DNA from 4 places in the Paenirhizobium cremeum genome. Region 2 is predicted to be linked to each of the others. Evidence: predicted binding sites of a transcription regulator. Region 2 holds the regulator's gene; each other region holds the start of a gene.
The links. Region 2 encodes PhoB, which activates phosphate uptake and scavenging genes when phosphate is short. Its sites were predicted from a motif close to TGTCATNNANCTGTCAT; they were not measured.
Positions count from the first base shown of each region.

Region 1: ACLBKR_RS18175 (DUF2794 domain-containing protein) is a predicted target of PhoB. The motif match lies at 5,505-5,521, and genes of this name have one in related genera.
Region 3: ACLBKR_RS12770 (ceramide glucosyltransferase) is a predicted target of PhoB. The motif match lies at 2,353-2,369, and genes of this name have one in related genera.
Region 4: ACLBKR_RS11640 (PhoX family protein) is a predicted target of PhoB. The motif match lies at 2,793-2,809, and genes of this name have one in related genera.

Region 1 covers NZ_CP180217.1:3,762,499-3,770,005, reverse strand. Annotated here, with positions in the region: gene ACLBKR_RS18195 (lytic transglycosylase domain-containing protein) at 1-696, opposite strand, end outside; gene ACLBKR_RS18190 (aspartate-semialdehyde dehydrogenase) at 864-1,898, opposite strand; gene ACLBKR_RS18185 (MFS transporter) at 2,487-4,364, shown strand; gene ACLBKR_RS18180 (GNAT family N-acetyltransferase) at 4,521-5,078, shown strand; gene ACLBKR_RS18175 (DUF2794 domain-containing protein) at 5,083-5,481, opposite strand; gene ACLBKR_RS18170 (LysR family transcriptional regulator) at 5,588-6,535, opposite strand; gene chvE (multiple monosaccharide ABC transporter substrate-binding protein) at 6,706-7,507, shown strand, end outside.
Region 2 covers NZ_CP180217.1:124,514-132,020, forward strand. Annotated here, with positions in the region: gene ACLBKR_RS00625 (PstS family phosphate ABC transporter substrate-binding protein) at 1-43, shown strand, start outside; gene pstC (phosphate ABC transporter permease subunit PstC) at 214-1,701, shown strand; gene pstA (phosphate ABC transporter permease PstA) at 1,698-3,026, shown strand; gene pstB (phosphate ABC transporter ATP-binding protein PstB) at 3,040-3,855, shown strand; gene phoU (phosphate signaling complex protein PhoU) at 3,904-4,617, shown strand; gene phoB (phosphate regulon transcriptional regulator PhoB) at 4,650-5,333, shown strand; gene ACLBKR_RS00655 (GcrA family cell cycle regulator) at 5,436-5,960, opposite strand; gene ACLBKR_RS00660 (aspartate aminotransferase family protein) at 6,400-7,507, shown strand, end outside.
Region 3 covers NZ_CP180217.1:2,572,977-2,580,483, reverse strand. Annotated here, with positions in the region: gene ACLBKR_RS12775 (GMC family oxidoreductase) at 1-857, shown strand, start outside; gene ACLBKR_RS12770 (ceramide glucosyltransferase) at 967-2,166, opposite strand; gene ung (uracil-DNA glycosylase) at 2,406-3,110, shown strand; gene ACLBKR_RS12760 (NAD(P)/FAD-dependent oxidoreductase) at 3,224-4,510, shown strand; gene ACLBKR_RS12755 (aldehyde dehydrogenase family protein) at 4,628-6,055, shown strand; gene ACLBKR_RS12750 (DMT family transporter) at 6,199-7,107, shown strand; gene ACLBKR_RS12745 (RidA family protein) at 7,104-7,493, shown strand.
Region 4 covers NZ_CP180217.1:2,356,955-2,364,461, forward strand. Annotated here, with positions in the region: gene ACLBKR_RS11630 (HugZ family protein) at 1-97, shown strand, start outside; gene ACLBKR_RS11635 (ArsR/SmtB family transcription factor) at 208-525, shown strand; gene ACLBKR_RS11640 (PhoX family protein) at 723-2,693, opposite strand; gene ACLBKR_RS11645 (aspartate aminotransferase family protein) at 2,991-4,319, shown strand; gene ACLBKR_RS11650 (ClbS/DfsB family four-helix bundle protein) at 4,617-5,126, shown strand; gene ACLBKR_RS11655 (branched-chain amino acid ABC transporter substrate-binding protein) at 5,268-6,374, shown strand; gene ACLBKR_RS11660 (DUF3095 domain-containing protein) at 6,480-7,507, opposite strand, start outside.

The sequences.
Region 1 (7,507 bases), 550 kb from region 2:
GTGTCCTCTCAGGAAGTTTGCGGTGGACGCCAGCGCATCGGCCTTCGAGCGGACGAGATCGATACGACCGTCGCCGTCGCCGTCCACCCCGTAGCGGACCACGTTGCGCGGCAGGAACTGCGTCTGGCCGATCTCGCCATGAGCTGCGCCGACGGCCGAGACGGAGAGCTCATTGTTGGCGACGAGTTCGAGCGCGGCATAGAGCTGATCGGTGAAATATTCGGAGCGCCGGCAGTCGAATGCGAGGGTGGCGACAGCGGAAAGCGTGTGCTCCTTGCCCTGGAAACCACCAAAACCGGTTTCCATGCCCCAGATCGCGATCAAAGGCCCGGCGGGCACGCCGTAACGCTGCTCGATCCTGGCGAAGAGGGCGGCGTTGTTCTTCTTCATGCCCTTGCCGCGGGAGATGATCGCGGCGCCACCGCGCTTCTGCATGAACTGGTCGAAGGACAGCTTGTAGCTCTTCATGCCGCGATCGGCCCGGATCGTCGCGGTATTATAGGATACCGAGGAAAAGACCTTGTTCAGCACCGACGGGCTGACGCCCTGGCCGCTGGCCTCCCGCTTGAATTCGTCGATCCACTGCTCGAATCCCGCCGACGTGCTGCTGCATTGGGCCGCTGCCGCGCCGCCTGCCGTCAGGGAAAGTGCCGCCGCCGTCAAAAGTGCCGCCGCCGAGATTCTGGACAGTCGCATCGATGCCTCGTTGTTCGCTTATTTAGTCTTTGCCGCAACATGCCAGCGGGCGCTGATTCTGTCACGTCTCATTCAACTATTCCGGAAGTATTTCCGGCCCGTTACCGGTCACAAAAAGATGAACTGGCCCGCCCGGCACGGATGCGAGGGCGGGCCAGAAGATCGTCTCAGGCTGCGGCCTTCTTCGGCTTGATCAGACCGCGATTGACGAGCAACTCGGCGATCTGGACGGCGTTGAGTGCAGCACCCTTGCGCAGGTTATCGGAAACGACCCACAGGTTGAGACCGTTCTCGACGGTCGCGTCCTCGCGGATGCGGGAGATGTAGGTTGCGTCTTCGCCGGCGCATTCGACCGGAGTGACGTAGCCGCCGTTCTCGCGCTTGTCGACGACGAGGCAACCCGGGGCTTCGCGCAGGATGTCACGGGCCTGGTCTGCCGTGATTTCCTTTTCGAACTCGATGTTGACCGCTTCCGAATGACCGATGAAGACCGGCACGCGAACGGCGGTGCAGGTCACCTTGATCTTCGGATCGAGCATCTTCTTGGTCTCGGCGAGAACCTTCCACTCTTCCTTGGTGTAGCCGTCTTCCATGAAGACGTCGATGTGGGGAATGACGTTGAAGGCGATGCGCTTGGTGAACTTCTTCGCTTCGATCGGATCGGCAACGAAGACGGCGCGGGTCTGCGTGAAAAGCTCGTCCATGCCTTCCTTGCCGGCACCCGAAACCGACTGGTAGGTGGAGACGACGACGCGCTTGATGGTCGCGGCGTCATGCAGCGGCTTCAAGGCGACGACCAGTTGGGCCGTGGAGCAATTCGGGTTGGCGATGATATTGCGCTTCTTGAAATCGACCACGGCGTCGGGATTGACTTCCGGAACGATCAGCGGAACGTCGGCGTCGTAGCGCCAGGCGGACGAGTTGTCGATGACGACGCAGCCCTGCTGGCCGATCTTCGGCGACCACTTCTGCGATACCGCGCCGCCGGCCGACATCAGGCAGATATCGGTGTCGGAAAAATCGTAGTTTTCGAGGTTTTGTACCTTCAGCGTCTTGTCGCCGAAGGAAACTTCCGTGCCCTGCGAGCGGGCGGAGGCCAGTGCCACGACTTCATCGGCGGGGAAACCCCGTTCAGCGAGGATACCCAGCATTTCGCGCCCGACATTGCCGGTGGCGCCCGCGACTGCAATCTTGAAACCCATTTACAAGCTCTCTTTCTGTCTCTCCGCGGGTGGTGAGGGAGGAAGGAAGCCCGAGCGCGCACCTTCCATGTCCCCGGCCTTGCCGGGGAGAGAGCGGTGGCCGGAGACGTCAGACGGTTTTCGTCGTCGTTTTGGCCTTGGTCGTGGATGAAAGGACGGCATACGAAAACATCCCGGCTGCAAGCGCCGGGCCGGACCCTTCAACAATGGATGAGCCGAAGAATTGCATGACCGAATCCTTTTCGCGCCGAGCTAATAAGGCGTTTTTGCCGGGAGTCAAGTAAAAGCGCCGAATTCGCCTGATTGTCGCGCTTTCCGGCCGTCGACGCTTCCTTGCATCGCCGTTACCGGCCGTTCTACGGGAGGGCAATCTCCGGTTATGTCGCTTATGGAATATATATCCGCCATAAAATTCCATTTGCGTCATCATGGTTCGAAGAAGTTAGACTTAAGTCATACGTCCAAAGCATCTCTCTGCTTTTTCCGGATTTCTGCCAGTCTGTTAACAACCTGTACCGCGACAAAACGACCCGGAGGAGCATTGGGCCGGTCGCGTAAAGGGGGATTTATCTTAGTGGAGGAATTACAATGGCAAATGTCGCAGCCGTTAGCGGCTCGCCTCGTGGCATGACCGCCGAGGAACGCAAGGTTATCTTTGCGTCGTCCCTCGGCACGGTCTTCGAATGGTATGACTTTTATCTCTACGGTTCGCTGGCGCTTTATATCGGTGCGACCTTCTTCTCGCAGTATCCGGAAGCGACCCGCAACATCTTCACCCTTCTCGCCTTCGCGGCGGGCTTCCTGGTGCGTCCCTTCGGCGCGCTGGTATTCGGCCGGCTCGGCGACCTCGTCGGCCGCAAGTATACCTTCCTCGTCACCATCCTCATCATGGGCGCCTCGACCTTCCTGGTCGGTTTGCTGCCCGGCTCGGCCAGCATCGGCATCGCGGCCCCGATCATCCTGATCGCGCTCCGCATGCTGCAGGGCCTCGCGCTCGGCGGCGAATACGGCGGCGCTGCGACCTATGTCGCCGAACATGCGCCGCATGGCCGCCGTGGTTTCTACACGTCGTGGATCCAGACGACCGCGACGCTCGGCCTCTTCCTTTCGCTGCTGATCATTCTTGGCATCCAGACGGCCATGGGCCGCGAGGCTTTCGCCGCATGGGGTTGGCGCATTCCGTTCCTTCTCTCCGCGCTTCTCCTGGCCGTTTCGGTCTGGATCCGCATGAAGATGAACGAATCTCCCGCCTTCAAGAAGATGAAGGAAGAAGGCACCCATTCGAAGGCGCCGATTTCGGAGGCCTTCGGCCAGTGGAAGAATGCCAAGGTTGCCATTCTCGCCCTGCTCGGCGCCGTCGCCGGTCAGGCCGTCGTCTGGTATTCCGGTCAGTTCTATGCGCTGTTCTTCCTGCAGAACGTGCTGAAGGTCGATGCCCAGGATGCCAACATCATGGTTGCGATCGCGCTTGCCCTCGGCACCATGTTCTTCGTCGTGTTCGGCTGGCTGTCCGACAAGATCGGCCGCAAGCCGATCATCATGGCCGGCCTGCTGCTTGCAGTCGTCACCTATTTCCCGCTGTTCAAGGCAATGACCGAGTTTGGCAACCCGGCTCTGGCTGCAGCCCAGGCCAATATCCGTGCGACTGTCACGGCCGATCCTGCCGACTGCAACTTCCAGTTCAATCCGACCGGTACGGCGAAGTTCACGACGTCTTGCGACATCGCGACCTCGACGCTCACCAAGAACTCGGTTCCCTATGACGTCGTTGCAGGTCCCGCCGGCTCCGTGGCGACGATCAAGATCGGCGATGCGACGATTGAAGGCTATGACGCGATCAAGTCGGCCGACCAGGCCAAGGCACTCGACGCCAAGATGCAGAAGAGCATCAACGTCGCCTTGCAGGCAAACGGCTACCCGCTGGTTCGCGGTTCGGTAAAGGTTCCCGAATCTAAGCTCGACGCTTTCGTTGCCGCCAATCCGGAACTGGCTCTCGACGCTGCAGCTATCCGTGCGGGTGAAAAGGCCACCGTTGCCACCAGCCAGCTCGTCGCCGACAAGCTGCTGACTGCGGAGGAAGCCGCCGGTGCCACCGACATGGCCGTCTATACGATCGCCAAGGGCGGTGCGTTCAAGATGGTCGCCGATCCGGCCACCGTGAACTGGGTTGGCGTCATCGCCGTGCTGACCGTGCTGATGATCTACGTTACCATGGTCTACGGCCCGATTGCCGCCATGCTCGTCGAAATGTTCCCGACGCGCATCCGTTACACCGGTATGTCGCTGCCCTATCACATCGGCAACGGCTGGTTCGGTGGCCTGCTGCCGGCCACGGCCTTCGCAATGAGCGCCGCCAAGGGCGACATCTACTACGGTCTCTGGTATCCGATCGTCATCGCCGGCATGTCCTTCGTGATCGGCATGATCTTCCTGCGGGAGACCAAGGACAACGACATCAACGCGTGAGGCGTCGAGGTCGAAACGTCGGACAGATCCTGATTTGGGGCAACCCGGTGCTTCGGCGCCGGGTTGCTGCCTTTAGGGAGACGCCGCGATGTCTTGAACCTCTGGTCGGGGTGTGAAACAAGAAACGCCGTGCTTTCAATCCGGCCGGGTTTTTTCATGACAGTGACCATTCGCGACGCCTCGCTGGCGGATCTTTCCGTCATCGCCTCCATTTATGCGGACGCGGTTCTCACCGGCACGGCGAGCTACGAGATTGTGGCGCCGGACGAGACAGAGATGAAGAAGCGTTTCCAGTCGGTCACCAGCCAGGGATATCCCTATATCGCCGCCGTCGACGAGAGCGGGGACGTGCTGGGCTATGCCTATGCTTCGGCCTTCCGCACCCGGCCTGCCTATCGCTGGCTGGTCGAGGATTCGATCTATCTGGCGCCGGCTGCACGGGGCAAAGGGATCGGCAGGCTTCTGCTTGCGGAGCTCGTTGCGCGGTGCGAGGCGCTTGGCTTCCGGCAGATGGTCGCCGTGATCGGCGGCGCCAGCCCCGCCTCTATCGCCGTTCACCAGGCCTGCGGTTTTCGCATGGTCGGCACGCTGACCGGGACCGGATTCAAGCTCGGGCAATGGCTGGATACCGTCTTCATGCAGATCGCGCTGGGCGACGGCAATGCCAGCGAGCCCGATCCGGAGAGCTATCCGGGAACGCTCTTTGCCGGCTGAAGGCCTATTCCACCAGCTTCAGCGCCTTGTCGAACACTTTCAGTACCTGTTTAAGCTCATGCCCGCGTTTCAGGATGCGGCCATCGGCGCCCACCACCGAAAAGGCGCCCTGTTTCGACGCCAGTTTCGGATTCTTCTCGATCCGGTAGAGAGGATACTCGCCCGATCGCTTGAAGACCGAGAAGACCGCCTTTTCCTTCAAGTGGTCGATCGCATAGTCGCGCCATTCGCCCTCGCCGACCATGCGTCCGTAGATCCATAGGATCGCATCGAGTTCCCGGCGGTGAAAGGTGACCGGCAGCGGATCCCGGCTCTGGCGATATTCCTGCAGATCAACGATGGAAGCGGGCCTGCCATCCTGCGTGTGCGGCGGCTGTCCCTGCAAATCCGGCTCATCGGTCATCAAGACTCCTCGACGTCTCCATCGTGACGGATAGGTGACAGTTTGCCTGACCTCCATGAAATTGCAACCCTTCCGCCCGATGGTTCGGATCGCGTTTCCGGCGCAATCAGTTTCGCGTGCGATTTCGGTTCTCGAATTCGGCCAGCAGAAGATCGCGCAGTCTTCCCGCCACCGGCGACATACGTTTGCCTGTCATGCTGATGAGGTGATAGGGCGCGACGCTGATCGGGGCCTTGATGTCGAGTTGGCAAAGACCCGCGCCGGTGGTCTGGCGACAGAGCAGGTCGGAGACCTCCCGCGACATCGGTGCGATCGCGTTCGAGGAGGCAAGCATTGCGATCATCACCAGCAGGGACGTGGTGTTGACGATGTTGTAGGGAATGGGCGCGCCCTGCTCCACGAAGGCTTCCTCGACGGCTTGGCGCACCGGGGCCCCGGGCGCCTGCATGGCCCAGGGAAAATGCACGAGGTCGGCGAAGGTCAGGTGCTCGGCATTGGCCAGCGGATGGCGCTGATGCACCAGAAGATCGACCTCTTCGGCGAGAGAGGCCTGGATGGTGAACTGGCGGGCGTCGATGCCGGCGGGAATGCGCCCCAGGACGAAATCCAGATGACCGGACATGAGGTCCGCGATCAGCGGACCGCTCGGCGCCACATCGACATGAATGTCGGCCGCATCGGTTTCGGCTTTCAGCATGTCAATCGCTGGAACGACATAGCCGACCGCGCCGCCTGTCACCGCACCGATGCGCACCGCGCCGGAGAGCCCGCGCCTGATCGCCTCGACCTCCCGGGCCGCTTCTCGGATTTCCATCAGCAGGTTCTGGGCGCGTCGCGCCAGCGCCCGGCCGATCGCCGTGGGTTCCATGCCTTTCGGCGTACGCGTGAAGACGGGACTGCCGATGATGTGCTCTATCTCGGACAGCATGCGCGACGCCGCCGGCTGGGTGAGCGCAAGGGCGTTGGCGGCCAGGCTCAGCTGCCCGAGGTCGACGATGGCCCGGATGAGATTGAAGTGCTTGGGCAGAAGGCGGCTGGCGATGATGTCGGACATGACGAACATATCGAATATGGTATGAAGAAAGTCAAATAATTCATTTGATCGGTATGTCCGAGCCGTTAAGACTCACCCCAGATCGGGGGCCGCCTGCGCGCGCACCGGTTGTTGCAATGACGGTTGCCAGAAGGAGCTGGGGCCGGATGGATCAGCCAAGGGAGGAATCCATGAAGAAAATCAGCACTCTTATTGCGTCTGTCGCTATCGGCGTGGCTATGTTCGCGTCTGCGGCTCTCGCAGAAACGAAGGGCGTCGTCGGTATCTCGATGCCGACGAAGACCTCGACGCGCTGGATCTCGGACGGCGAGACCATGGAAAAGCTGTTCAAGGACGCCGGCTACACGCCGGACCTGCAATTCGCCGATGACGATATCCCCAATCAGCTCGCCCAGATCGAAAACATGGTCACCAAGGGTGCCAAGGTTCTCGTGATCGGTGCGATCGACGGTACGACGCTGTCGGATATCCTTCAGAAGGCAGCCGATGCCGGCGTGAAGGTCATCGCCTATGACCGCCTCATCCGCGACAGCGGCAATGTCGACTACTACGCGACTTTCGACAACTTCCAGGTCGGCGTCCTGCAGGCCACCAGCCTCGTCAACGGCCTGAAGGAAAAGTTCGCCGACACCAAGCCGTGGAACGTCGAACTGTTCGGCGGTTCGCCGGATGATAACAACGCCTTCTTCTTCTATGATGGCGCAATGTCGGTCCTGCAGCCGCTGATCGACAGCGGCGATATCGTCGTCAAGTCCGGCCAGATGGGCATGGAACAGGTCGGCACGCTGCGTTGGGACGGTACCGTCGCCCAGGCCCGCATGGAAAACCTCCTGTCCTCGACCTATACCGATGCCAAGGTCAACGGTGTCCTGTCTCCCTATGACGGCCTGTCGATCGGCATCCTGTCGGCCCTCAAGGGCGTCGGCTATGGTTCCGGCGATCTCGTCATGCCGGTCGTCACCGGTCAGGACG
Region 2 (7,507 bases):
AGAGCGCGAAGCCGCTCGTACCCAGTTTGCCGAAGGCAAGTAATGAGAATTCCCGGCGCGGCGCTTTCGCCGCGCCGGTTTCTTTCGTGAATACTGTGGCCGTCCCGCTAATGCTCCGGCCCGGGCCGCTGGCCCATTTTTTAAGTCGTGATCAGGTGAAACTTCGAGCAACGGACGCATGGTGGTCAGGCCTGCAGGTCCGGGGAAGTGACGATGAGTACATCTCTTCTGCTGCTGATAGTGATCGTCATAGGCATCGTCGCCTATGTGATCGGTTCCTCGAGAGCCGCAAGTCTCGCTGCGGGCAGGCCCTCCAGCCTTCATTCCCGTTACGGCTATCATGGCGCATTTTCCGCGCTTGTTGCCATATTGCCCGCCGTTCTGCTGCTGGCCGTCTGGGCTGCAGTCACGCCGGCCATGGTCGAAAGCCGCGTCGCCGCGACTTTTCCGGAAGAGGTCAAGGCGCTGCCCGAAACGACGCGCAACCTCAACTACGGCATGATCTCGTCGATTGCGAACGGTCTGCGTCGGCTTGACGAGAACGGACGTGCTGCGGTTGAAACTGCAGCTCCGGCCGAGATACGCGCGCTGCTCGCAGAACGCGGTGTCGCGATCGCCGATGATCCGCAGCCCTACATGGTGACGGCCGCGAAGGCGATGATTGAGTTCGCCGACACCAATCGTCTCGCCATGGTCGTCGCCGTGATAGCCGTCGCCGTCATCGGCGCAATCGTCAGCCAGCGCCTGATCGCCCCCCGTTTCCGCGCACGCAATCGCGTCGAACAGATGATGCTCATCGGCCTGATCGTCGCATCGTCGATCGCGATCCTGACGACCGTCGGCATCGTGCTGTCCATGCTGACCGAGGCGATCCACTTCTTCCGCATGGTTCCGGCCTGGGAGTTTTTCTTCGGAACAGTGTGGGACCCGCGATTTGCGGCCGCCGGTTCGACGGACTCCTCCGGTCAGTTCGGCCTGCTGCCGCTTCTGCTGGGCACGCTTTACATCGGCTTCGTCGCCATGCTGTTTGCGGTGCCCGTCGGCCTGTTTTCAGCCATCTACATGGCCGAATACGCGACCCCGACGGTCCGCTCCATCGCCAAGCCGCTGCTGGAAGTCCTGGCAGGCATTCCGACGATCGTCTACGGCTTCTTCGCGATGACCACCGTCGGTCCCTTCCTGCGCGACCTTTCGGCTCAACTCAGCGGTCTTGCGACCGGCAACTATGTCAGCTTCATTCAGGCGCAGAGCGTTCTGACCGCCGGTTTCGTCATGGGCATCATGCTCATCCCATACGTTTCCTCATTGTCGGACGACATCATCACCGCGGTTCCCCGCGCGCTGCGTGACGGTTCGCTCGGCCTCGGCGCCACGCGGTCGGAGACAGTCAAGCGCGTCATCCTGCCGGCTGCTCTTCCCGGCATCGTCGGCGCCTTGCTGATGACCGCATCCCGCGCTATCGGCGAAACCATGATTGTGGTGCTCGCCGCCGGCGTTGCTGCCCGCATGCAGCTCAATCCGTTCGAACCGATGACCACAGTGACCGTCAAGATCGTCAACCAGCTCACTGGCGACCTCGAGTTCACCTCGCCGCAGACGCTGGTGGCTTTCGCCCTCGGCATCACGCTGTTCGTCATCACGCTTTGCCTCAACATCTACGCGCTCTACATCGTGCGCAAATACCGGGAGCAGTACGAATGAGCCAGGTCGTCACCCCCGCCTCGACTGCGGTCTCCGGCGCCGCCAGAACCTCCGGACGCCGCGATATTGGCATCAAGCGCCGCTATGCCGCAGAACGTCGTTTCCGTGCCTATGGCGTTGCCGCCATCGCCTTCGGTCTGCTGTTCCTGTTCCTCCTGCTGTTCTCGGTCGTTTCCAAGGGCTATACGGCTTTTGAACAGACGATGATTACCGTTCCGATCGAGTTTTCGGAAAAGGTCATCGATCCGAATAACAAGCGGGCAGAAAACCCGAATGTGTTGCAGATGGCGAATTATCCGCTTCTGGCAAGGGATGCGGTCGCCAAAGTCCTCGGTGTCGATACGAGTGATCGCGTCAAGGCGCGCGCCGTTCAGGACATGCTGTCCGACAGCGTTCGCGTGGCATTGCGCGATATGGTTCTTGCCGATCAATCGCTGATCGGAAAGACGGTTCCGGTGACCCTGCTTGCCAACGCCAACATCGACTCCGCCTACAAGGGCCAGATCGATCTGTCGGTTGCCGAGCAGAACCGCAAGGTTTCCGACCAGCAGCTCGCATGGATGAACCAGCTCGCCGAAAGCGGCGCGCTTGCCGGGCACTTCAACACCGGCATTTTCGTGAACGGCGCATCGAGCCGTCCGGAAGCGGCGGGTGTCGGGGTGGCACTCATCGGTTCGGCCTACATGATGCTGATCGTCCTCGTGCTTTCGCTGCCGATCGGTGTCGCGGCTTCGATCTACCTTGAAGAGTTCGCCCCGAAGAACCGCTTCACCGACCTGATCGAAGTGAACATCAACAACCTTGCTGCCGTCCCCTCGATCGTATTCGGTCTTCTTGGTCTTGCGGTGTTCATCAACTTCATGGGCCTGCCGCGTTCGGCCTCGATTGTCGGCGGTCTCGTGCTGACGCTGATGACCTTGCCGACCATCATCATCGCCACGCGTGCGGCTTTGAAGGCCGTGCCGCCGTCGATCCGCGCTGCCGCGCTCGGCCTCGGCGCTTCGAAGATGCAGACGGTCTTCCATCATGTGCTGCCGCTTGCCATGCCGGGCATCCTGACCGGCACGATCATCGGCCTGGCGCATGCTCTCGGTGAAACGGCACCGTTGCTGCTGATCGGCATGGTGGCTTTCGTCGCCAACTATCCAGGTACGCCGCTCGAGCCGTCGACCGCCCTTCCGGTGCAGATCTACCAGTGGGCGAACGAGGCGGAGCGTGCTTTCGTCGAACGTACATCGGGAGCGATCATTATTCTGCTCCTGTTCCTTCTGGTAATGAATGTGGGCGCAATCCTGTTGCGGCGACGCTTCGAACGGCGCTGGTAGAGGGAGAAGAGACATGAACATGATGTCGGAATCAGCAGTTGAAAAGGCGCTGGATCAGAAAATGAGCGATGTGAACTACAAGATGATTGGCAAGGACGTCTCGGTTTACTACGGCGAGAAGCGCGCGCTTTTCGACGTGAACCTGAACGTTCGCGAGCATACGGTAACCGCGCTCATCGGCCCTTCGGGCTGCGGTAAGTCGACCTTCCTCAGGACGCTCAACCGCATGAATGACACGATCGACGGTTGCCGGGTCACCGGCAAGATCACGCTCGACGAGATGGACATCTACGATCCGTCCATCGATGTGGTCGAACTGCGCGCGCGCGTTGGCATGGTTTTCCAGAAGCCGAACCCGTTCCCGAAGTCGATCTACGAGAACATTTCCTACGGCCCGCGCATCCATGGTCTCGCCAAGTCGAAGGCCGATCTCGACCAGATCGTCGAGACCAGCCTTCAGAAGGCCGGCCTCTGGAACGAGGTGAAGGACCGCCTCCATGAGTCTGGCACCGGTCTCTCCGGCGGCCAGCAGCAGCGCCTGTGCATTGCCCGTGCAGTCGCCGTCAGCCCGGAAGTCATCCTGATGGACGAGCCTTGCTCGGCACTCGATCCGATCGCGACCGCCAAGGTCGAGGAACTGATCCACGAGCTCAGAACCAACTTCACGATTGTCATCGTGACGCACTCCATGCAGCAGGCGGCCCGCGTTTCCCAGCGCACGGCGATGTTCCACCTCGGTCTGCTGGTCGAGGAAAACGATACCGACAAGATGTTCACCAATCCGGACGATCAGCGCACGCAGGACTACATCATGGGCCGCTTCGGCTGATGTCGCCGCATCCGGTGATCGATCTTCCATTTCAAGGATACCAAGAACATGTCTTCATCGCATATCTACTCGGCCTATGACGAGGAACTGAAATACCTGATGCGCCGCATCTCCGAGATGGGTGGGCTTGCCGAACAGATGGTGGGCGACAGCATTCGCGCGCTTGTCAATTCCGATGCCGCCCTTGCCCAGAAGGTCATCTCCGACGACGTCATCATGGATGCCGCCGAGCGCGAGATCGGCGACAAGGCGATCGTCACCATCGCCCGCCGCCAGCCGGTTGCAGCTGATCTTCGCGAGATCATCGGCGCGCTCAAGATTGCCAATGACCTGGAGCGGGTCGGCGATCTCGGCAAGAGCAACGCCAAGCGCGTCATGGCCGTTCAGGCCACCGGCGTTCCGCGCAAGCTCGCCCGCGGCATCGAGCATCTGTCGGAGCTTGCGCTCGTGCAGCTCAAGGAAGTGCTCGACGTCTACACGACACGCTCGGCCGAAAAGGCCAAGTCGATCCGTGATCGCGACGAGGAGATCGACGCCATCTATACCTCGCTCTTCCGCGAGCTTCTGACCTACATGATGGAAGATCCGCGCAACATCACCAGCTGCACGCATCTTCTGTTTTGCGCCAAGAACATCGAGCGCATCGGCGACCATGCCACCAATATCGCTGAGACGATCTACTACATGGCGACGGGCGCTCAGCCGGAAGGCGAGCGCCCGAAGGAAGACCTGACGGCTACCGTCGGCGCCATCGCCGAGTGAGCCGTCGGTCCTGAGAGAGGTAGTTGAAGTCGATGTTGCCCAAGATTGCTGTCGTTGAGGACGAAGAAGCACTGAGCGTGCTTCTTCGTTACAATCTCGAGGCTGAAGGTTACGAGGTCGAGACCATCCTGCGTGGCGATGAAGCGGAGTTGAGGCTGCAGGAGCGGGTTCCCGACCTGCTCATCCTCGACTGGATGCTGCCCGGTGTCTCGGGCATCGAGCTTTGCCGCCGGTTGCGTATGCGGCCGGAGACGGAACGTCTGCCGATCATCATGCTGACGGCCCGCGGCGAAGAAAGCGAGCGCGTGCGCGGTCTGGCGACCGGGGCGGATGACTATGTCGTCAAGCCGTTCTCGACCCCGGAACTGATGGCGCGTGTCAAGGCCATGCTGCGCCGCGCACGTCCGGAGGTCCTCTCCAGTGTCTTGCGTTGCGGCGATATCGAACTGGACCGCGAGACCCATCGGGTTCATCGCAAGAGCCGCGAAGTCCGGCTTGGGCCGACCGAATTCCGTCTGCTGGAGTTCCTGATGGCTTCCCCCGGGCGCGTTTTCTCGCGTTCCCAGCTTCTGGACGGCGTCTGGGGCCACGACATCTATGTCGACGAACGCACGGTCGACGTGCATGTGGGTCGCCTTCGCAAGGCTCTCAACTTCTCGAATATGCAGGATGTGATCCGCACCGTGCGCGGCGCGGGATATTCCATGGAAGCCTGATTGGGTTTTTCCAGGATCACATTGCGGATACGTTGTGACAGACAAAAAACGGGCCGAAAGGCCCGTTTTTACATTTCCGGTTTTGTCCGAAGACGCCGGACTTTATCGAGCCGACCTACGCCTGTCGCCAATCGGCTGGTAGGCGAGCTTGGCGTGATAGTTGCAATAAGGGGAATTATCGGACGACTCGCAGCCGCAGAAATGGAAATCGTCCTTCATAGGATCGCCGATCGGCCACTTGCAGGTGCGTTCCGTGAGTTCCGTCAGCGCCAGACGCCGGGAAATCGGCACGACCACGTTGCTCGCCGGAGCGATATCGATTTCCTCGATGCCTTCGATCTCGATTTCTTCCTTGAGCATGTTGGCGCCGGCAGGCCGCGCAACGGTGCGGGTGGTGACGCGCGGCGCATAGTTCTGGGCGCGGGGCGGCGTCGCCGTGCGCTTTGCCGTCCGCGTCGTCGCGACGCTGCCGCCGGCCTTGGCGCGGCCCGGGAGGCTGAGGCGGTGAACTTTGCCGATAACGGCATTGCGGCTCACTCCGCCAAGTTGCGCGGCAATCTGGCTCGCGCTCAAGCCTTCGGCCCAAAGCCGCTTCAGCTTTTCTACTCGCTCATCCGTCCAGTTCATGCCATTTTCTCCGCCGGTCGCAATTCGTGCTGGCAGAATCCCTCGCCGTTGCTTCGGAAAATTCCGAAACAAAACTGCCTCGATACTGTCGGTGACTAATTCCGCCGCATGCAATTTCTTTATTGGTTCTTAACCTAGTGTGAGGCTGACTCCGTGACAAGAGTCGGCGGAATCATCGGGAATCGATTTCGAAGTTTTCCCCAACTTGCTACCGAGGCGCGATCATGTTCGCCCATGCGCCGCTTGGCTCTGTCCCTCGACTCCGAGTGGCGAAAATTCCGCTTTTCCGCGGTGTTTCGTTGACAGGGAGGGGCGAAATGACGATAGTGCAGCCGCCGCCGCAAGGCGGCATTTTTGATTTTTTGGACCCGGCGGAACAGGGGTTCCGGTGCGGTCCGCACCCGAAAAGACAAAAGCTCTTCGAAAGGAGTCTTTCGCTATGGCCGAGGCCTCTCCGCTTTATCAGACTTACATGCGCGCTCCGCTGCGTTTCGAGCGAGGCGAGGGCGTGTGGCTGATTACGGAAAACGGAGAGCGATATCTCGATTTCGCAGCGGGTGTCGCCGTGAATTCGCTGGGCCACGCCCACCCTCATCTCGTCGGCGCATTGCGTGAGCAGGCCGATAAGGTCTGGCATCTTTCGAACCTCTATGAGATCCCAGGCCAGGAAAAGCTCGGCAAGCGCCTGACCGAGGCGACCTTTGCCGACCGGGTGTTTTTCACCAATTCCGGTGCAGAGGCGCTTGAATGCGCCATCAAGACGGCCCGCCGCTATCAGTTCTCCAAGGGACATGGCGAGCGGTTCCACATCATCACTTTTGAAGGCGCCTTCCATGGCCGCACGCTGGCGACGATTGCCGCTGGCGGCCAGGCGAAATATCTCGAAGGCTTCGGCCCCAAGGCGCCGGGTTTCGATCAGGTGCCTTTCGGCGATCTGGAAGCTGTGAAGGCGGCGATTACTGACGAAACGGCAGCCATCCTCATCGAGCCCGTTCAGGGCGAGGGCGGCATCCGCACCGCGCCTGCCGGTTTCCTGCGGGAACTGCGCAAGATCTGCGATGACAACGGTCTTCTCCTGATCTTCGACGAGGTCCAGTGCGGGATCGGCCGTACAGGCAAGCTGTTCGCCTACGAATGGACGGGTATCACGCCTGACATCATGGCCGTGGCCAAGGGCATTGGCGGCGGGTTTCCGCTCGGCGCCTGCCTTGCGACAGAAGACGCTGCCTCGGGCATGAAGGCCGGCACCCATGGCTCCACCTATGGCGGCAATCCGCTTGCCATGGCAGTCGGCAATGCCGTGCTCGATGTCGTCCTCGCCGACGGTTTTCTCGAACATGTGCGCGACGTTGCGCTCGTCTTCCGCCAGGGTCTTGCCGAGCTCAAGGACCGGTTCCCCGGTGTCATCGAGGAGATACGCGGCGAAGGCCTTATGCTCGGCATCAAGGCGAAGGTGCCTTCCGCGGAGCTGCTGCAGGCGATGCGCGACGAGCATATCCTCGGCGTACCGGCGGGCGATAACGTCATCCGCCTTCTGCCGCCGCTTG
Region 3 (7,507 bases), 1.7 Mb from region 2:
ATGACAAGTCCGGCAAGGTGACCGCGGTCGTTTATGCCGACAAGGACGGCAAGCTGCAGAGCCAGAAAGCCCGCATCGTCGCGGTCGCCGGCAATTCGATCGAAAGCCCGCGATTGCTGCTCAATTCGCATTCCTCGATGTTTCCGGACGGCCTCGCCAACTCGTCCGGTCAGGTGGGCAAGAACTACATGCGCCACACGACCGGCTCGGTCTATGCTGTGTTCGAGAAGCCGGTGCACATGTATCGCGGAACGACCATGGCCGGCATCATCCGCGACGAGGCGAAGCACGATCCGTCGCGCGGCTTCGTCGGCGGCTACGAGCTGGAAACGCTGTCGTTGGGGCTTCCCTTCATGGCGGCCTTCCTCGATCCCGGCGGCTGGGGTCGTTCGTTCACCTCGGCGCTCGACAATTACGCCAACATGGCGGGCATGTGGATCGTCGGCGAGGACATGCCGCAGGAGCAGAATGCGGTGAAGCTGCACAAGGAACTGAAGGACAAGTACGGCATGCCGATCCCGGATGTCTGGTTCACCGATCATCCGAACGACGACGCCATGCGCAACCACGCCTACAAACAGGGCATGGCGCTCTACGAGGCGGTCGGGGCGACCCGCTCCTTCCCGACACCGCCCTATCCCTCGACGCACAATCTCGGCACCAACCGGATGAGCGAAAAGGCGCAGGACGGCGTGGTCAACAAGCATGGCCAGACGCACGACATCAAGAACCTGTTCATCTCGGACGGCAGCCAGTTCACCACAGGCGGAGCGGAGAATCCGACGCTGACCATCGTGACGCTGGCGATCCGGCAGGCCGAATACATCGCCGGCGAAATGAGCTCGGGCGTGATCTGAAGAAACCTCCCTGCGGGCGGGGGTGGCGCTTCGGCATCGCCTCCGCTCGCAGGGCGCCTTTCATCCGTTGCGTTTCCTGCAAGCGGCGGAGGTGTCAGCGGGCGCTGCCCTAATGCCGGAATGCCGCCGTGAGCGTTCTCGCACGCTCCCGGGTCTTATCGACGACACGGCGGATACGGGTTTTGGCCGATGACGTTTCGGTTTCCTCGGCTGACGCTACCGACATGGCGTTGCCGCGCCAGACGAAGCCGTTGCCGAACCATGCGGCGATCCAGAGAACCGGAAGCGCGAGATCGCGCATCGCCATGGCCGGCAGGCTGAGCCTGCCCATATGCCAGCCGAAGCTGCGGTTCAGCAGGATTTCCCCGGAATACCAGGCGGAGACATAGAGGAAAGCACTCAATGCCGTGCAGGTGCCGGAGGCGACGAGAACCATCAACGCTAGGAGAGGCAAGGCACAACCGGTAAAGAGTTCCGGCACGAAGTAGAGCGGGAAGGATGCTCGGCGCAGGCGAGCCCAGCGCAGCTGGCGCTTCCAGACGGAGGCGAGATTGCGCTCTCCGAGCGGCTGAAAGAATGGCTCCTTCACCAGCCTGACCTTCAGTCCGATTTCCCGGATGAGCGCCGTTGCCGCCGCGTCCTCGGCCACTTCCTCGCCCAGGCGCTCGAATCCTCCGGCCCGCGCCATGATCTGGCGGTTGAGCAGCATGGTCTTGCCCTGGGCAAAGCCGAGCCCGAGGGCATCGGCCAGCAATTGCCAGCGCGCCTGAAAGCTGTTCAGCCATGCGCATTCGATTTCCGCCGAGACGCCTTCGGGCGACGATCCGACCGGCGGTGAGCAGACGAGGCCGGTGCCGGGAAGCCAGCGTGCGAAGAGTCTCTGGATATAGTCTTGCGGCATCAGCACGTTGCTGTCGGCGACGATGATCCAGTCGTGCCTGGCGGAGCGCCATCCCTTGACGACGTTGTTCAGCTTCGGGTTGACACTGATCCTGTCCTCGCCGACCAGCAGGCGGGCCGGGATATGCGGATGGGATGCCATGCAGCGTCGGGCGACGGCAATTGCCGGATCGCCGGCGGTTGCGACGCAGAACACGATCTCGTAGTCCGGCCAGTCGAGCCGGAAGGCGGATGACAGCGTGGCTTCGAGATTGTTCTCAAGCCCGCAGACGGGCCTGACGATCGTCACGGCGGGACGGCTGGCGGGAAGAGGCTCTTCCCGTCCGTGGCTTCTCCAGATCAGCACCAGAACGATGCTGAGCAGATGGACAACAAGGGCTAACGCGCAGAACCATATCAGCAGAGTCATGGCACAACCTCACCGTAGAAGATTCGGCATAGCATCGGCTTGTGACAGTTTGGCAAATATGCCTGTTATTGATTTTTCGGAACTAATATACTGCGCTGCTTCCTCTATATTGGCATGGTCGGGGAGGGGATTTGCGCTCTCCGCCTTCGCGACCGGCGGTATCGCCCTTTACGGGATTGACAGTTCCGTCATTCGTCCTTCAATCGCTTCGGAACTGAAACGCAGGACAGTGAGATTACATGACTTCGTCGGATGTCAGGCTTGAGGAAAGCTGGAAGCGGGTATTGGGAGCGGAATTTGCCAGCCCCTACATGCAACAGTTGAAGGATTTCCTGATTGCCGAGAAGGCGAACGGCAAGCGCATTTTCCCGAGGGGCAGCGAATATTTCCGCGCGCTGGATCTGACGCCGTTGCAGAACGTCCGGGTGGTCATCCTCGGCCAGGACCCCTATCACGGCGCCGGGCAGGCGCATGGCCTCTGCTTCAGCGTGCAGCCCGGCGTCCGTATTCCGCCGTCCCTCGTCAATATCTACAAGGAACTGGAAACCGACCTTGGCATTGCGCCGGCCCGTCACGGGTTTCTCGAAAGCTGGGCGCAGCAGGGTGTGCTGCTGCTCAACAGCGTGCTGACGGTGGAGGAGGCGCGCGCCGGCGCCCATCAGGGACACGGCTGGGAACGCTTCACCGACGCCGTCATTCGGGCGGTCAATGACGAATGTGAAAATGTCGTCTTCATGCTCTGGGGTTCCTATGCACAGAAGAAGGCCGCCTTTGTCGACCGCAACCGCCATCTGGTGCTAAAGGCGCCGCATCCGTCGCCGCTTTCGGCCCATAACGGCTTCTTCGGATGCCGGCATTTTTCCAAGGCCAACGAGTTCCTGCAGTCGCGCGGGCTGGAACCGATCGACTGGCGACTTCCGGAGCGGGCGGAGAGCCCGCACTGATATCCTCCGGTGTCTGTTGATAGGGTGCATGCTCCCTAAAAATCTATTGATTTTGAAAAGTGCCGCGTTCAGTCTGCGCGGCAGTTACTTGATATATTTTCAGGATATTGATTATGACGCCGTCGCAGTTCTCCTGCCCTGTATGGAGGCGGCCCGACCGTGAGCGGATCGTTGTCGCGCCGGTCAGGTCGCGCGAGGTGGTGGATCTTGTCATCGTCGGCGCGGGTTTCCAGGGATTGTCGACGGCGCTTGCGGCGGCCCGCAACGGACTGGTCGTCAGGGTCGTGGAGGCCCGAGACATCGGTGAAGGTGCTTCTGGACTGAACGGCGGGCAGGTCATTCCCGGTCTCAAATACGATCCCGAATGGCTGATCGCCCGCTTCGGAGAGGAAAAGGGCGAGCGCCTGATCGATTTCGCGTCGCGCACGGCGGATGCCGTCTTCGATCTCATCGAGGGCGAGGGGCTCGATGTCGAATATCTGCGCAATGGCTGGATACAGGCCGCCCATACCCACACCGCCATGGACAATGCCGAGGAGCGCACCACGCAGTGGAGCGCTCGCGGCGCCGACGTGACGCTGCTCAATGCATCCGATATCGCGCTGATGACCGGTGCGCACGGCTATCTCGGCGGCTGGCTCGACCGACGGGCCGGGGTTATCAACCCGCTCGCCTTCGTCTGCGAACTCGCGCGTCTAGCAATCGCTGCCGGTGCGCGCATCGCGACGAACGAGACCGTTACGGATCTGCGACAGGAGAGCGGCGCCTGGACGGTCCTGCTCTCCGGCGGTCATTCCATTTCAGCCCGGGCGGTTCTGGTTGCGACGAATGCCTATTCCGGCCGGCTCGTGCCGGGGCTGGCCCAGAGCATCGTGCCATTGCATTCCTTCCAGATCGCCACCGCACCGCTGAGCGAGGCGCAGCAGGAGATCATTCTGCCGCACGGGCAGGCCGTTTCGGACAGCCGCCGCATCCTCGTCTATTATCGGAAAAGCCCGGACGGGCGACTGGTGCTTGGAGGGCGGGGCCGCATGTCCGAGCCGCAGGGCGAGGAGGATTGGGATCATCTGCGACGGGCAATGCTGCGCATTTTTCCGGATCTCGCGGGCATTCCGGTCGAGCGCCGGTGGTTCGGACGGGTTGCCGTGACGCCGGACCACCTGCCGCATGTGCACGAACCGGAAAAGGGTCTGCTGATGGTGGCCGGCTGCCAGGGACGCGGCGTCGGACTGATGACGGCGATGGGGCCGCATCTTGCGACATACATCGAGACCGGGGACCGGGCCGTCTTGCCGCTGCCGGTGTCCGCTATCCATCCCATTCCCTTGCACAGCCTTCGACAGATCGGCGTGGCGGCGGCGATCGCCTGGTATCGGCTGCTCGACAGTCTGGAGAAGTAAGTCCCCTTCATCGCTGGAGAATCTTCCAGCCTGTGACACGCCCGTCTTGCGGTCCACCCTGCCTTGACCGATAGTTCGCCGCGACAAATCCCCCTTTCCTTTTTGACGGAGCCCGGCATGTCCCATCATCTGAAGTTCTTTATCGACGGCGCATGGGTCGATCCCGTCGTGCCCTCGGTCCTGGATGTGATCGACCCTTCGACGGAAGAAGCCTACACGCAGATTTCGGTGGGTTCGAAGGCCGATGTCGACAAGGCCGTGCCTGCTGCAAAGCGGGCATTCGCTTCCTTCTCGCTGTGGCCTGTGGCGGAGCGGTTGGCGCTGCTGAAGAAAATTCTCGAAGTCTATAACGAACGGTTCGAGGATATCGCCCAGGCCGTCAGCCAGGAAATGGGCGCGCCGCTTTCCTTCGCCCGCGAGGCGCAGGCCTGGGCCGGTCGCGCGCATATGGAAGCCACCATCGCGGCGTTGGAAACCTATGAGTTCAGCGAAAAGCGCGGCTCTACCACGGTCGTCAAGGAGCCGATCGGTGTCTGTGCGCTGATTACGCCGTGGAACTGGCCGCTCAACCAGATCGTCTGCAAGGTGGCTCCGGCGATTGCGGCCGGCTGCACGGTTGTGCTGAAGCCGTCGGAGATCGCTCCCATTTCGGGTGTTGTCTTCTCGGAGGTGATGGAGGCCGCCGGCGTGCCGAAGGGCGTCTACAACATGGTGCAGGGCACCGGTCCCGATGTCGGTCAGGTCATGGCCGGTCATCCCGATGTCGACATGGTTTCCTTCACCGGCTCTACCCGCGCCGGCATCATCGTTGCCAAGACGGCCGCCGATACGGTCAAGCGCGTGGCACAGGAGCTTGGCGGCAAGTCGGCCAACATCATCCTGCCGGACGCGGATTTCGAGACGGCGGTGCGAAAGGGCGTTCAGGGCTGCTTCGGCAATTCCGGCCAGTCCTGCGATGCCCCGACCCGCATGTTGGTGCCGGCCGAGCGTCACGACGAAGCCCTGGTCTATGCCAAGTCAGAAGCCGAAACATTCGTGGTCGGCGACCCGCGTTCGGACGAGACCGTGCTCGGTCCGGTGGTCAGCCAGTTGCAGTTCGACAAGATCCAGCGGCTGATCGAGGCCGGCATCAAGGAGGGGGCGACGCTGGTGACGGGCGGTCCCGGCCGCCCGGAAAACCTCAATCGCGGCTACTATGTCCGTCCGACCGTCTTCGGCAATGTCAGCAACGACATGACGATCGCACGGGAAGAAATCTTCGGGCCGGTGTTGTCGATCCTGCCCTACAGGGACGAGGAAGAGGCCGTGGCCATCGCCAACGACACGGTTTACGGGCTTGCGGCCTATGTGCAGTCGCAGGACATCGCCCATGCCCGAAAGGTGGCAGCCCGCATGCGGGCGGGCTCCGTTTACCTCAATTATCCGGAGTGGGATACGTTTGCGCCTTTCGGCGGCTACAAGCAGTCCGGCAACGGCCGCGAATATGCCGACTGGGGCATTCATGACTTCCTGGAGATAAAGGGCATCGTCGGCTACGGCGACTGAGGCCGTCGCTTCGGCGGCGAAGAAAGGCTTGCCGCGAAGGCGGGCCTTTCTTCTTTCCGCGACCGAAACCGCCGCAGCCCGCGCTTGCCGCTGCCGGTCAGCCGCGATACTCCTTCACGCATTTCATTCAGACTGGTTTTTCCATGACCCTCGACGACCCCCGGCAATATCGTCTCGGCGTGATGTATGTTGCGACGTCCGCACTTGCCTGGTCCTCGTCCGGCCTGTTTATCCGATCGATCACGACCGACGTCATGACCATGCTGTTCTGGCGGGGCCTGGTGTCGGGGAGTTGCGTGCTCCTCCTGTTCTTCTATCTGGAGCGTGGCGCGGCGTTTTCGATCCTTCGGCGCATGCGCTCCCCATCGCTTCTCGCGATGTTCTTTTCCGCCATCAGCATGATTACCGGCATCGGCTCGATGTATTACACCTCGGTCGCCGATGCGATGGTGATCTATGCCACGGTGCCCTTCGTCACCGCGGCGGTGGCCTATCTCTGGATCGGGGAAAAGCCGACGCGCTCGACGCTGATCGCCAGCGCTGTCGCGGTCTGCGGCGTGCTGGTCATGCTGGCCGACAGCGGCGGCGAAGAGGGTGGGCTTTTCGGCAAGGGGCTTGCCGCTCTGATGACGCTCTCCGTCGCCGCTCTCGCAACCGTCATGCGCAAGCATCGCGGCGTGCCCATGCTGCCGGCGATGGCGGGCTCGGCCTGGCTCTGCTCGCTGATGACCTTCTGGTTCGCCGCGCCTTTCTCCGTCAGCGCCGGAGATATGGGGCTTATCGTCGTCTTCGGCATGGTGCAGAATGCGCTCGGTCTCATCCTCTATACCGCCGGTTCGCGCCGTCTTCCGGCTGCGGATGCCAGTCTGCTGACTTCGCTCGAGGTGCCGCTGACGCCGCTGTGGGTCTGGCTGGTCCTCGGTGAAACGCCCTCGGCAGCGACGCTCGCGGGCGGCCCGATCGTGCTGGCGGCATTGTTCGGCCATATCTTCTACGAAGTCCGGCGAAACCGGAGCGATGCCGCTGCGAGCCAAAGGAGCGAAACCCCGTGAAACGTATCTTCAATCCGCCATCCGTTCGACCGCCGTTCGGAAACTACAATCACGGCCTGCTGGTGCCGCCGGGCGTCAGCCTGCTGGTAACCTCCGGCCAGCTGGGCATTGCCGTCGACGACAGCATTCCCCCGGATGTCACCGGCCAGGCGGAACTCTGCTTTGAGGCAATCAAGGCGATCCTCGATGAAGCCGGCATGAGTTTTGCCGATGTCATCCGCATTTCCGGCTTCGTCACGAAGCGCGAGGATTTTCCCGCCTATATGGCCGTTCGTGACCGCTACACGCTGGAGCCAAAGCCGGTATCCACCCTCATCGTCGTCGGCGGCTTCACCCGCGCCGATTTCCTGGTCGAGGTGGAAGTGACGGCGGCAAAGGTGTTCTGATTTCGTTTCTTTGT
Region 4 (7,507 bases), 2.0 Mb from region 2:
CGGCGATTTTCTGGCCAGACATGAATTCGAGCACCTGCTTGCTTCACCAGCGGATTTGAATTCAGCTATATCTAAAACAGCAAACCCGATACCTTAAATTTAGGCATATACAATTAGCAGCTTGTTGTTAGAGTTTGACCATAGCTAATTTGAAGGATTGCAAACGGTCGCCCCCTCCCAGGGCTCCGACAAAGGAAAGTTGAAGTCATGAAAACAAAAGCTTTGTCTGAACAGTCGATTGCCGCAGCCGGTCTCCTTTCCGCGATGGCCAACCCGAAGCGGCTGATGATCCTCTGCTCCCTCGTCGAGGGAGAAGTGCCGGTCGGCGTCCTCGCGACTCAGGTCGGCCTGAGCCAGTCGGCCCTGTCGCAGCATCTTTCCAAGCTTCGTGCCCAGAAGCTCGTGAAGACGCGCCGTGATGCGCAGACCATTTATTATTCCAGCACCTCCGAGTCGGTTATCAAGATCCTCGAAACGCTGGAAGACATTTATTGCCAGACCAGCGCTAGCAAGACTGCCGCCTAATGACAGCGCTGCCATGCCGGCAGCGATAATGCTTGGGCCATGCGATGACCGCTCGGCCGGGAACATGCGGCGATTGACATCACCAAACCGGATCATTCTTGACCGGCGGATCTGAAATCCGCCGGTTTTGTTTTTCGATGCCACGCCGTCCCGGCCCCGCCACAGGATTTAGGGAGCCCGGTTCGGGCCGCGGCAGGTCAGCTGCCGAGCACCTGCTGGTCGTCGCGGCTGAGCACGATCAGGGCGGGGCGCGCCGGCAGGCCGTCCTTGAAGTCCGGCCAGCCGGTGCCGGCATCGGCGATGGAGGTCGCATCCTCATCATCCCCGAAACGCAATTCGCCGGGATGCTGGATGGAAACGAACACCGCCTTGCCATCCGGCGTGAACGTCGGCGAACAGCATTCGGAGCCGACCGGGGCCACGTAGAACAGTTTCGGCAGCGCCCTGCCCTCGCCCTCGGTGTCCATCACGAAAAGTGCATCGGCAATGCCGGCCGGCGGCGGACCGTCGGTGGCAACCCAGAGACGCCCTGCCGGATCGACCGACAGGTTGTCCGGATCGGTGAACCAGCCGTTTTCGGAGGTCGCCGGATGGAACATCGCCCCTTCCTCGGCCACGGCCGGATTGCCGCAAAGCACGAACACATCCCAGCGGAAGCTTTCCGCGGCGAAGTCCGGCTTCTCGGCGCCCCCGGGCGGCACGAGTTCCAGAAGATGACCGTGCGGATTCGGGCCGCGCGGGTTGGCCGGGTTGACCTGCTCGCGTTCCTCGCCCTCGCCGGCGGCAAGGCGATCCTCGTTCTCCGTCATGGCGACGTAGAGCTTGCCCGTCTTCGGATGCACGACGAAACCTTCCGGCGCGTCCATCGGCGTCGCCCCCAGAAGGTCGGCGGCACCTCGGGTGTTGAGCACGACGTCGGCCTGGCTCCTGAACCCGGCCTCGACCGTCAGCGGCCCCTCGCCGGCGACGAGCGGCAGCCACTGCATGGTCCCGTCGCTCGAGAATTTGGCGACAGAGAGCGTGCCGTTGTCGAGCATGTCCCGATTGGCGGCGCGGTCGTTCGGGTTCCAGGGATCGCGGCTGACGAAGCGATAGAGATATTCGAAGTCGTCGTCGTCGCCCATGAACACCACGACGCGGCCATCGGGAGCCACCGCGCACTGCGCGCCCTCATGGGTGAAGCGGCCGAGCGCCGTGCGCTTCACCGGCTTTGCCGTCGGATCGAGCGGATCGATCTCGACCACCCAGTCGAAGCGCATCCATTCGTTCGGCTCTTCCTCGAACTTGAAGCGCGGTTCGATCCGGCCGACGCCGTAGATATCGTTGTCTTCCTCGTCCCAGCCCTGGCGCTCCACCAGCTCCCGGTTCGCAAGCGTGGTGTAGTCCCCGGCAAACACGTCCATCGAGCCTTCCTCACCGGAAAGCATGGTGCCCCAGGGCGTGATGCCGCCGTTACAGTTCGAGATGGTGCCGAACACCGTCCTGCCGGCCGGATCGGCCTTGGTCTTCAGACGGTCGTCGCCGGCGGCGGGACCGGAGATCGCCATCTCCGTGCCCATATGGATGCGACGGTTGAGCTTGCCGTCCAGCACCACCTCCCACCTGTCGCCGGCCTTGCGCACCTCGAAGATCGAAAGACCGACCGACGCCATGATCGCGCGGATCTGGTCATCCGTCAGCTTCTCGCGATAGTCCTCATCCGTCAGGCCGAGGAACATCAGGAAAGGCGTGGCATATTCATGGCTGACGATCATCAGTCCGTGATCGGAACTGTCCGAGCCGAAGGGCAGCGGCATATAATAGGTGAAGTCGTTGTTGTAGCCGAACTGGCGCTCGGCCGCCTTGCCGTCGAGCTTGGCCACGTCGAAGGCCGGGCTGTCGGAAAACAGGGCATCGCCCCAGCGCGCCAGGATCTGGCGGCCATAGCCTTCCGGCCAGTGATCCTCGCGGTCGCGCACGCGCTTGAGTTCGTTGAACCTGAGCGTGGAAACCTCCGTTGCCTCGGCTTTGCCGCCGATGAACGGCATGGCGACGGAACTGCCGGCAACCGCCAGCAAGCCCTTCAAGACGCTGCGGCGCTCGATGCCGGCAGCCAGCACCTCTCCATAGGTTTGGGCAAATGCGCGGCGCGGATTGGGCCGCGCCCTGGTTTTCTGGCGGTCGGACATGTCTGCTCCCGAAGTAGGACTGGATGGATCGATGGATGAATGAGATGCAATGAACGCTGCTCCGGCTGCGCCCTGCGCGCGCAAGCTTATGCAAGCCGCAAGAAGCCTTGATGACGGAAAAACGGGGCAGGAAACCGGCTCCGCCGCCCGCCGGAAACCGCATCCTCCGGGATAACCGGCGATCACGGTTGACGACCTTCGACGCCCTGCTAACCTGCGCCGGCTTTCGGTTTTCCGGTATCGTCACGACCGGGCGGGAAATGGCCACCCGCAACGCAATGGCCATGGAGAAGATGAATGTCCAACCGCCTGAATACCACGCCCAACGATCTGCGCGCCTTCTGGATGCCGTTCACGGCAAACCGCCAGTTCAAGAAGGAGCCGCGCCTCTTCGTCGGCGCCAAGGATATGTATTACACCACCCATGACGGCCGCCAGGTGCTCGACGGCACGGCCGGCCTCTGGTGCGTCAATGCCGGTCACTGCCGTCCGAAGATCACCGAGGCGATCCGCGAGCAGGCCGGCGAACTCGACTATGCGCCGGCCTTCCAGCTCGGCCATCCCAAGGCCTTCGAACTGGCCAACCGGCTGGTCGACATCGCGCCCGACGGCATGAGCCATGTCTTCTACACCAACTCCGGCTCGGAATCGGTCGATACCGCCCTCAAGATCGCGCTCGCCTACCAGCGCGTGAAGGGCGAAGGCACCCGTTTCCGCCTGATCGGCCGCGAGCGCGGCTATCACGGCATCAACTTCGGCGGCATGTCCGTCGGCGGCATCGTCGGCAACCGCAAGATGTTCGGCACGCTTTTGACCGGCGTCGACCACCTGCCGCACACCCATCAGCCGGCGAAGAACGCCTTCACCAAGGGGCAGCCGGAACACGGCGTGGAGCTCGCCGACGAGCTCGAACGCATCGTCGCGCTGCACGACGCCTCGACGATTGCCGCCGTCATCGTCGAGCCGGTCGCAGGCTCGACCGGCGTGCTCATCCCGCCGAAGGGCTATCTCCAGCGCCTGCGCGAGATCTGCACCAAACACGGCATCCTCTTGATCTTCGACGAAGTCATCACCGGTTTCGGCCGCCTCGGCGCGCCCTTCGCCGCCCAGTATTTCGACGTGAAGCCGGACATCATCACCACCGCCAAGGGCCTGACCAACGGCGTCATCCCGATGGGGGCCGTCTTCGTCACCTCCGAGATCCACGACGCCTTCATGACGGGTCCGGAACACCTGATCGAGTTCGCCCACGGCTACACCTATTCCGGCAACCCGATCGCTTCCGCCGCCGGCCTCGGCACGCTCGACACCTACAAGGAGGAAGGCTTGCTCACCCGCGCCAGCGAGCTTGCCCCCTACTGGGAAGAGCAGCTCCATTCTCTGCGCGACTGCCCGAATGTCATCGATATCAGAAATATCGGCCTGATCGGCGCGATCGAGCTTCAGCCGATTGCCGGCGAACCGACCAAACGCGCCTTCAACGCATTCCTGCAGGCCTATAACGACGGCCTGCTGATCCGCACCACCGGCGACATCATCGCACTCTCGCCGCCGCTCATCATCACCAGGGACCAGATCGACGAGCTCTTCGCCAAGCTCCGCAAGGTACTGATGAACAACATCTGATCCCCGCAGATCCGACATACGAAAAGGCGGCCCGCAGGGCCGCCTGAGACTGCTGACAAAGTCTCGTACAGATCGCCGACGCTCCCGTCTCCGTCATGCCGGACCTGTTCCGGCATCCAGCGGCGCGATGTCCATCGCGCAAGAGACTCTTTTGCGATCAAAGACTTGATCGCGCTGGTTTCCGGCTCGAGGCCGGAATGACGGCAGTGGAGGAAGCAAGATCAGAGCACGAGATCAGCTCAGAAAGGGTTTGTCAGCAGTCTGAGGCCGATGGTCACGGAACAAGAAGGAAAGAAAATGGCGGTCCCGGCCAGCAAAGACGACCTCCTTCAGGCAATCGAGCGGGAATACGACAAGCTCAGGCGCGAACTCGGCCAGATACCGTTCGCCCGCTGGCGGGAGCGAACGATGGAAGGCCATGCGGCGGGCACGTCGATGAGCGTTCACGATCTCCTCGCCTATCTTCTCGGCTGGAACGAACTCGTTCTCAAATGGCATGCGCTGAAAGCTGCCGGCGAGCCGGTGGATTTCCCCAAAACGGGCTACAAATGGAACGAACTCGGCCGCCTCGCGCAGAAATTCTACCGGGATTACGAAAGCCTTGACGACGGGGAACTGCTCGAAAGGCTCGATGCGGCAAAGTCGCGTATCGTCGAGATGATCGGACAAAGCGACGACGCGGCACTCTACGGCAGGCCCTGGTATGAAAAGTGGACGCAGGGGCGGATGATCCAGTTCAACACCTCATCGCCCTATGCCAATGCTTGCGGTCGTCTGCGCAAATGGCGCAGGAACAATCCCGCGTGACGGATGCGGCGTAATGCGTACCGCCAACAGCAAGCCCGCTCTTTTTCCATCGTCGCCTTTCCGATAGGCTCGGACAAAACAAGAAAAGCCCCAGGGGAGTCTCGAAGGGTTCACCCTTCGTAACAATCAAGGAGAACCGACATGAAAATCAGTCTGCTGGCGGGTACCGCCATTTCCGCATTCCTCGCCGTGGCGCCGCTTGCCCACGCCGAAATCGTCATCGGCCTGATCGCGCCGCTGACCGGACCGGTCGCCGCCTATGGCGAGCAGGTTAAGAACGGCGCCCAGGTGGCAGTCGACGAAATCAACAAGAAGGGCGGCATTCTCGGCGAAACGGTCGTTCTCAAGCTTGCCGACGATGCCGGCGAGCCCAAGCAGGGCGTTTCCGCCGCAAACCAGCTCGTCGGTGAAGGCGTGCGCTTCGTCGTCGGTCCGGTCACCTCGGGCGTCGCCATTCCGGCCTCCGACGTCCTGGCCGAAAACGGCGTGCTGATGGTCACCCCGACCGCAACTGCCCCGGACCTGACCAATCGCGGCCTGACCAATGTCCTGCGCACCTGCGGCCGTGACGATCAGCAGGCCGAAGTGGCGGCGAAATACGTTCTCGCCAACTTCAAGGACAAGAAGGTCGCCATCATCAACGACAAGGGCCAGTACGGCAAAGGCCTCGCTGACGCCTTCAAGGCGACGCTGAACGCCGGCGGCGTGACGGAAGTCTTCAACGACGCGCTGACAGCCGGCGACAAGGACTTCAGCGCGCTCACCACCCGCCTCAAGGCCGAAAACGTCGATGTCGTCTATTTCGGCGGTTATCATCCGGAAGGCGGCCTCTTGGCCCGCCAGCTTGCCGACCTCGGCGTCAAGGCGCTGATTATCGGCGGCGATGGCCTGTCGAACAGCGAATACGCCTCCATCGGCGGCGATTCGGCCAACGGCACCGTCTTCACCAACGCCTCCGACGCGCTGAAGAACCCGGATTCCAAGGCCGCTGCCGACGCGCTCGCCGCGCAGAACATCCCGGCTGAAGCCTTCACGCTCAATGCCTATGCCGCAGTCGAAGTGCTGAAGGCCGGCATCGAAAAGGCCGGCAGCGCCGAGGATGCGGAAGCTGTCACCAAGGCCCTGAAATCCGGCGAGGCGATCCCGACCACCATCGGCAAGGTCACCTACGGCGAAACCGGCGACCTCACCTCGCAGGCATTCTCGCTGTTCAAGTGGGATGCCGGCAAGATCGTCGCCGCCGAATAGGCCTCGATCGCACCAACCGCACAAGGAAACGGCCGGCAGCGGCCGTTTCTCTTTCAAGGGGAAGGCTCGGGCACGCCATGCCCCAATGCCGGCTTGAACCGCCGGTCAGGCCTTGCCCATCTGCGCCTTGAGGTAGCTTGCCGCGGTCGCATAGCCACCCATGGCGCCGTCGACGAAATGCATGTGGTTTCGCCGCACAGCCGATGGAACGATGCAGGTCATCAGAGCGGCATCCTGTTCGTGCAGGCCGAAATGACAGACGCCTGCGGCGCTCGCCTCCTCCAGCCTCTTGCGGATCTCGGCCAGCCTGCCGGGCGCAATATCGACCGTCATCTTCAGTCCGTCCTCGAACTTGCGGAAATCGGTGTTGCGGGCAACGCCCCGCCGATACTCGTTGGCGCTGAAGCGTCCAAGCGACCAGTCGAGCTTCGACAGGATCTTGACCAGCATGATCTGGGTCACGATCCCGGCCATGTTCCTCAATCTGGCCCAGCCGAAGCCATAAGGCGAGAGCGCCTTGCTTTCGAGAACGATCGCCTCGTCCGAAACCCTGACCTCCGGGCCTGCAACCGGCACAGGATGGCCGCCGCGTCCATCGGCATTGGAAAGCTCCGCGAGCGTGTGGACCAGACGCCCAAACGCCTCCATGTCGCCTGCCGGCCGGGGCACGGCGATGATCGAGACGATCCGCCCATGGGTGGCGGCGATCGGGTTCCAGCGGCAGGAGAGCCCCGTGAGGTCCGGCCGTGAGCCGGCGGGCGCGGATGCGATGCCGTAATCGCCGGCCTTCATCCGCGCCTCCGCCCAGCTGCTGCCGCCGCCGGAGAACATGGCGTAGGAAATGTCCTGGCTGGCGTTGAACCGCGCCACCCGCACGTCGAGACCATGACGCCTGATATCCTCGACCGGCACGATGGCGGCCCGCATGGCAAGGTCCATGTCGTCCCGCACCCAGCTCAATACGCGGGCCAGCGTCTCCCGTGCGACCTCGACCGAAGACGGCGGAACCGCGACGACAGCGCCGTCGCCACCGAAGACAAAGGGCAGGTCGTGCTTCTCAAGCGCGTTGAGAAGGGCGGAAATCACGCCGGCGCCGGCCATGTTGACCGCCTTGTAGCGACCCGCGTCGATTG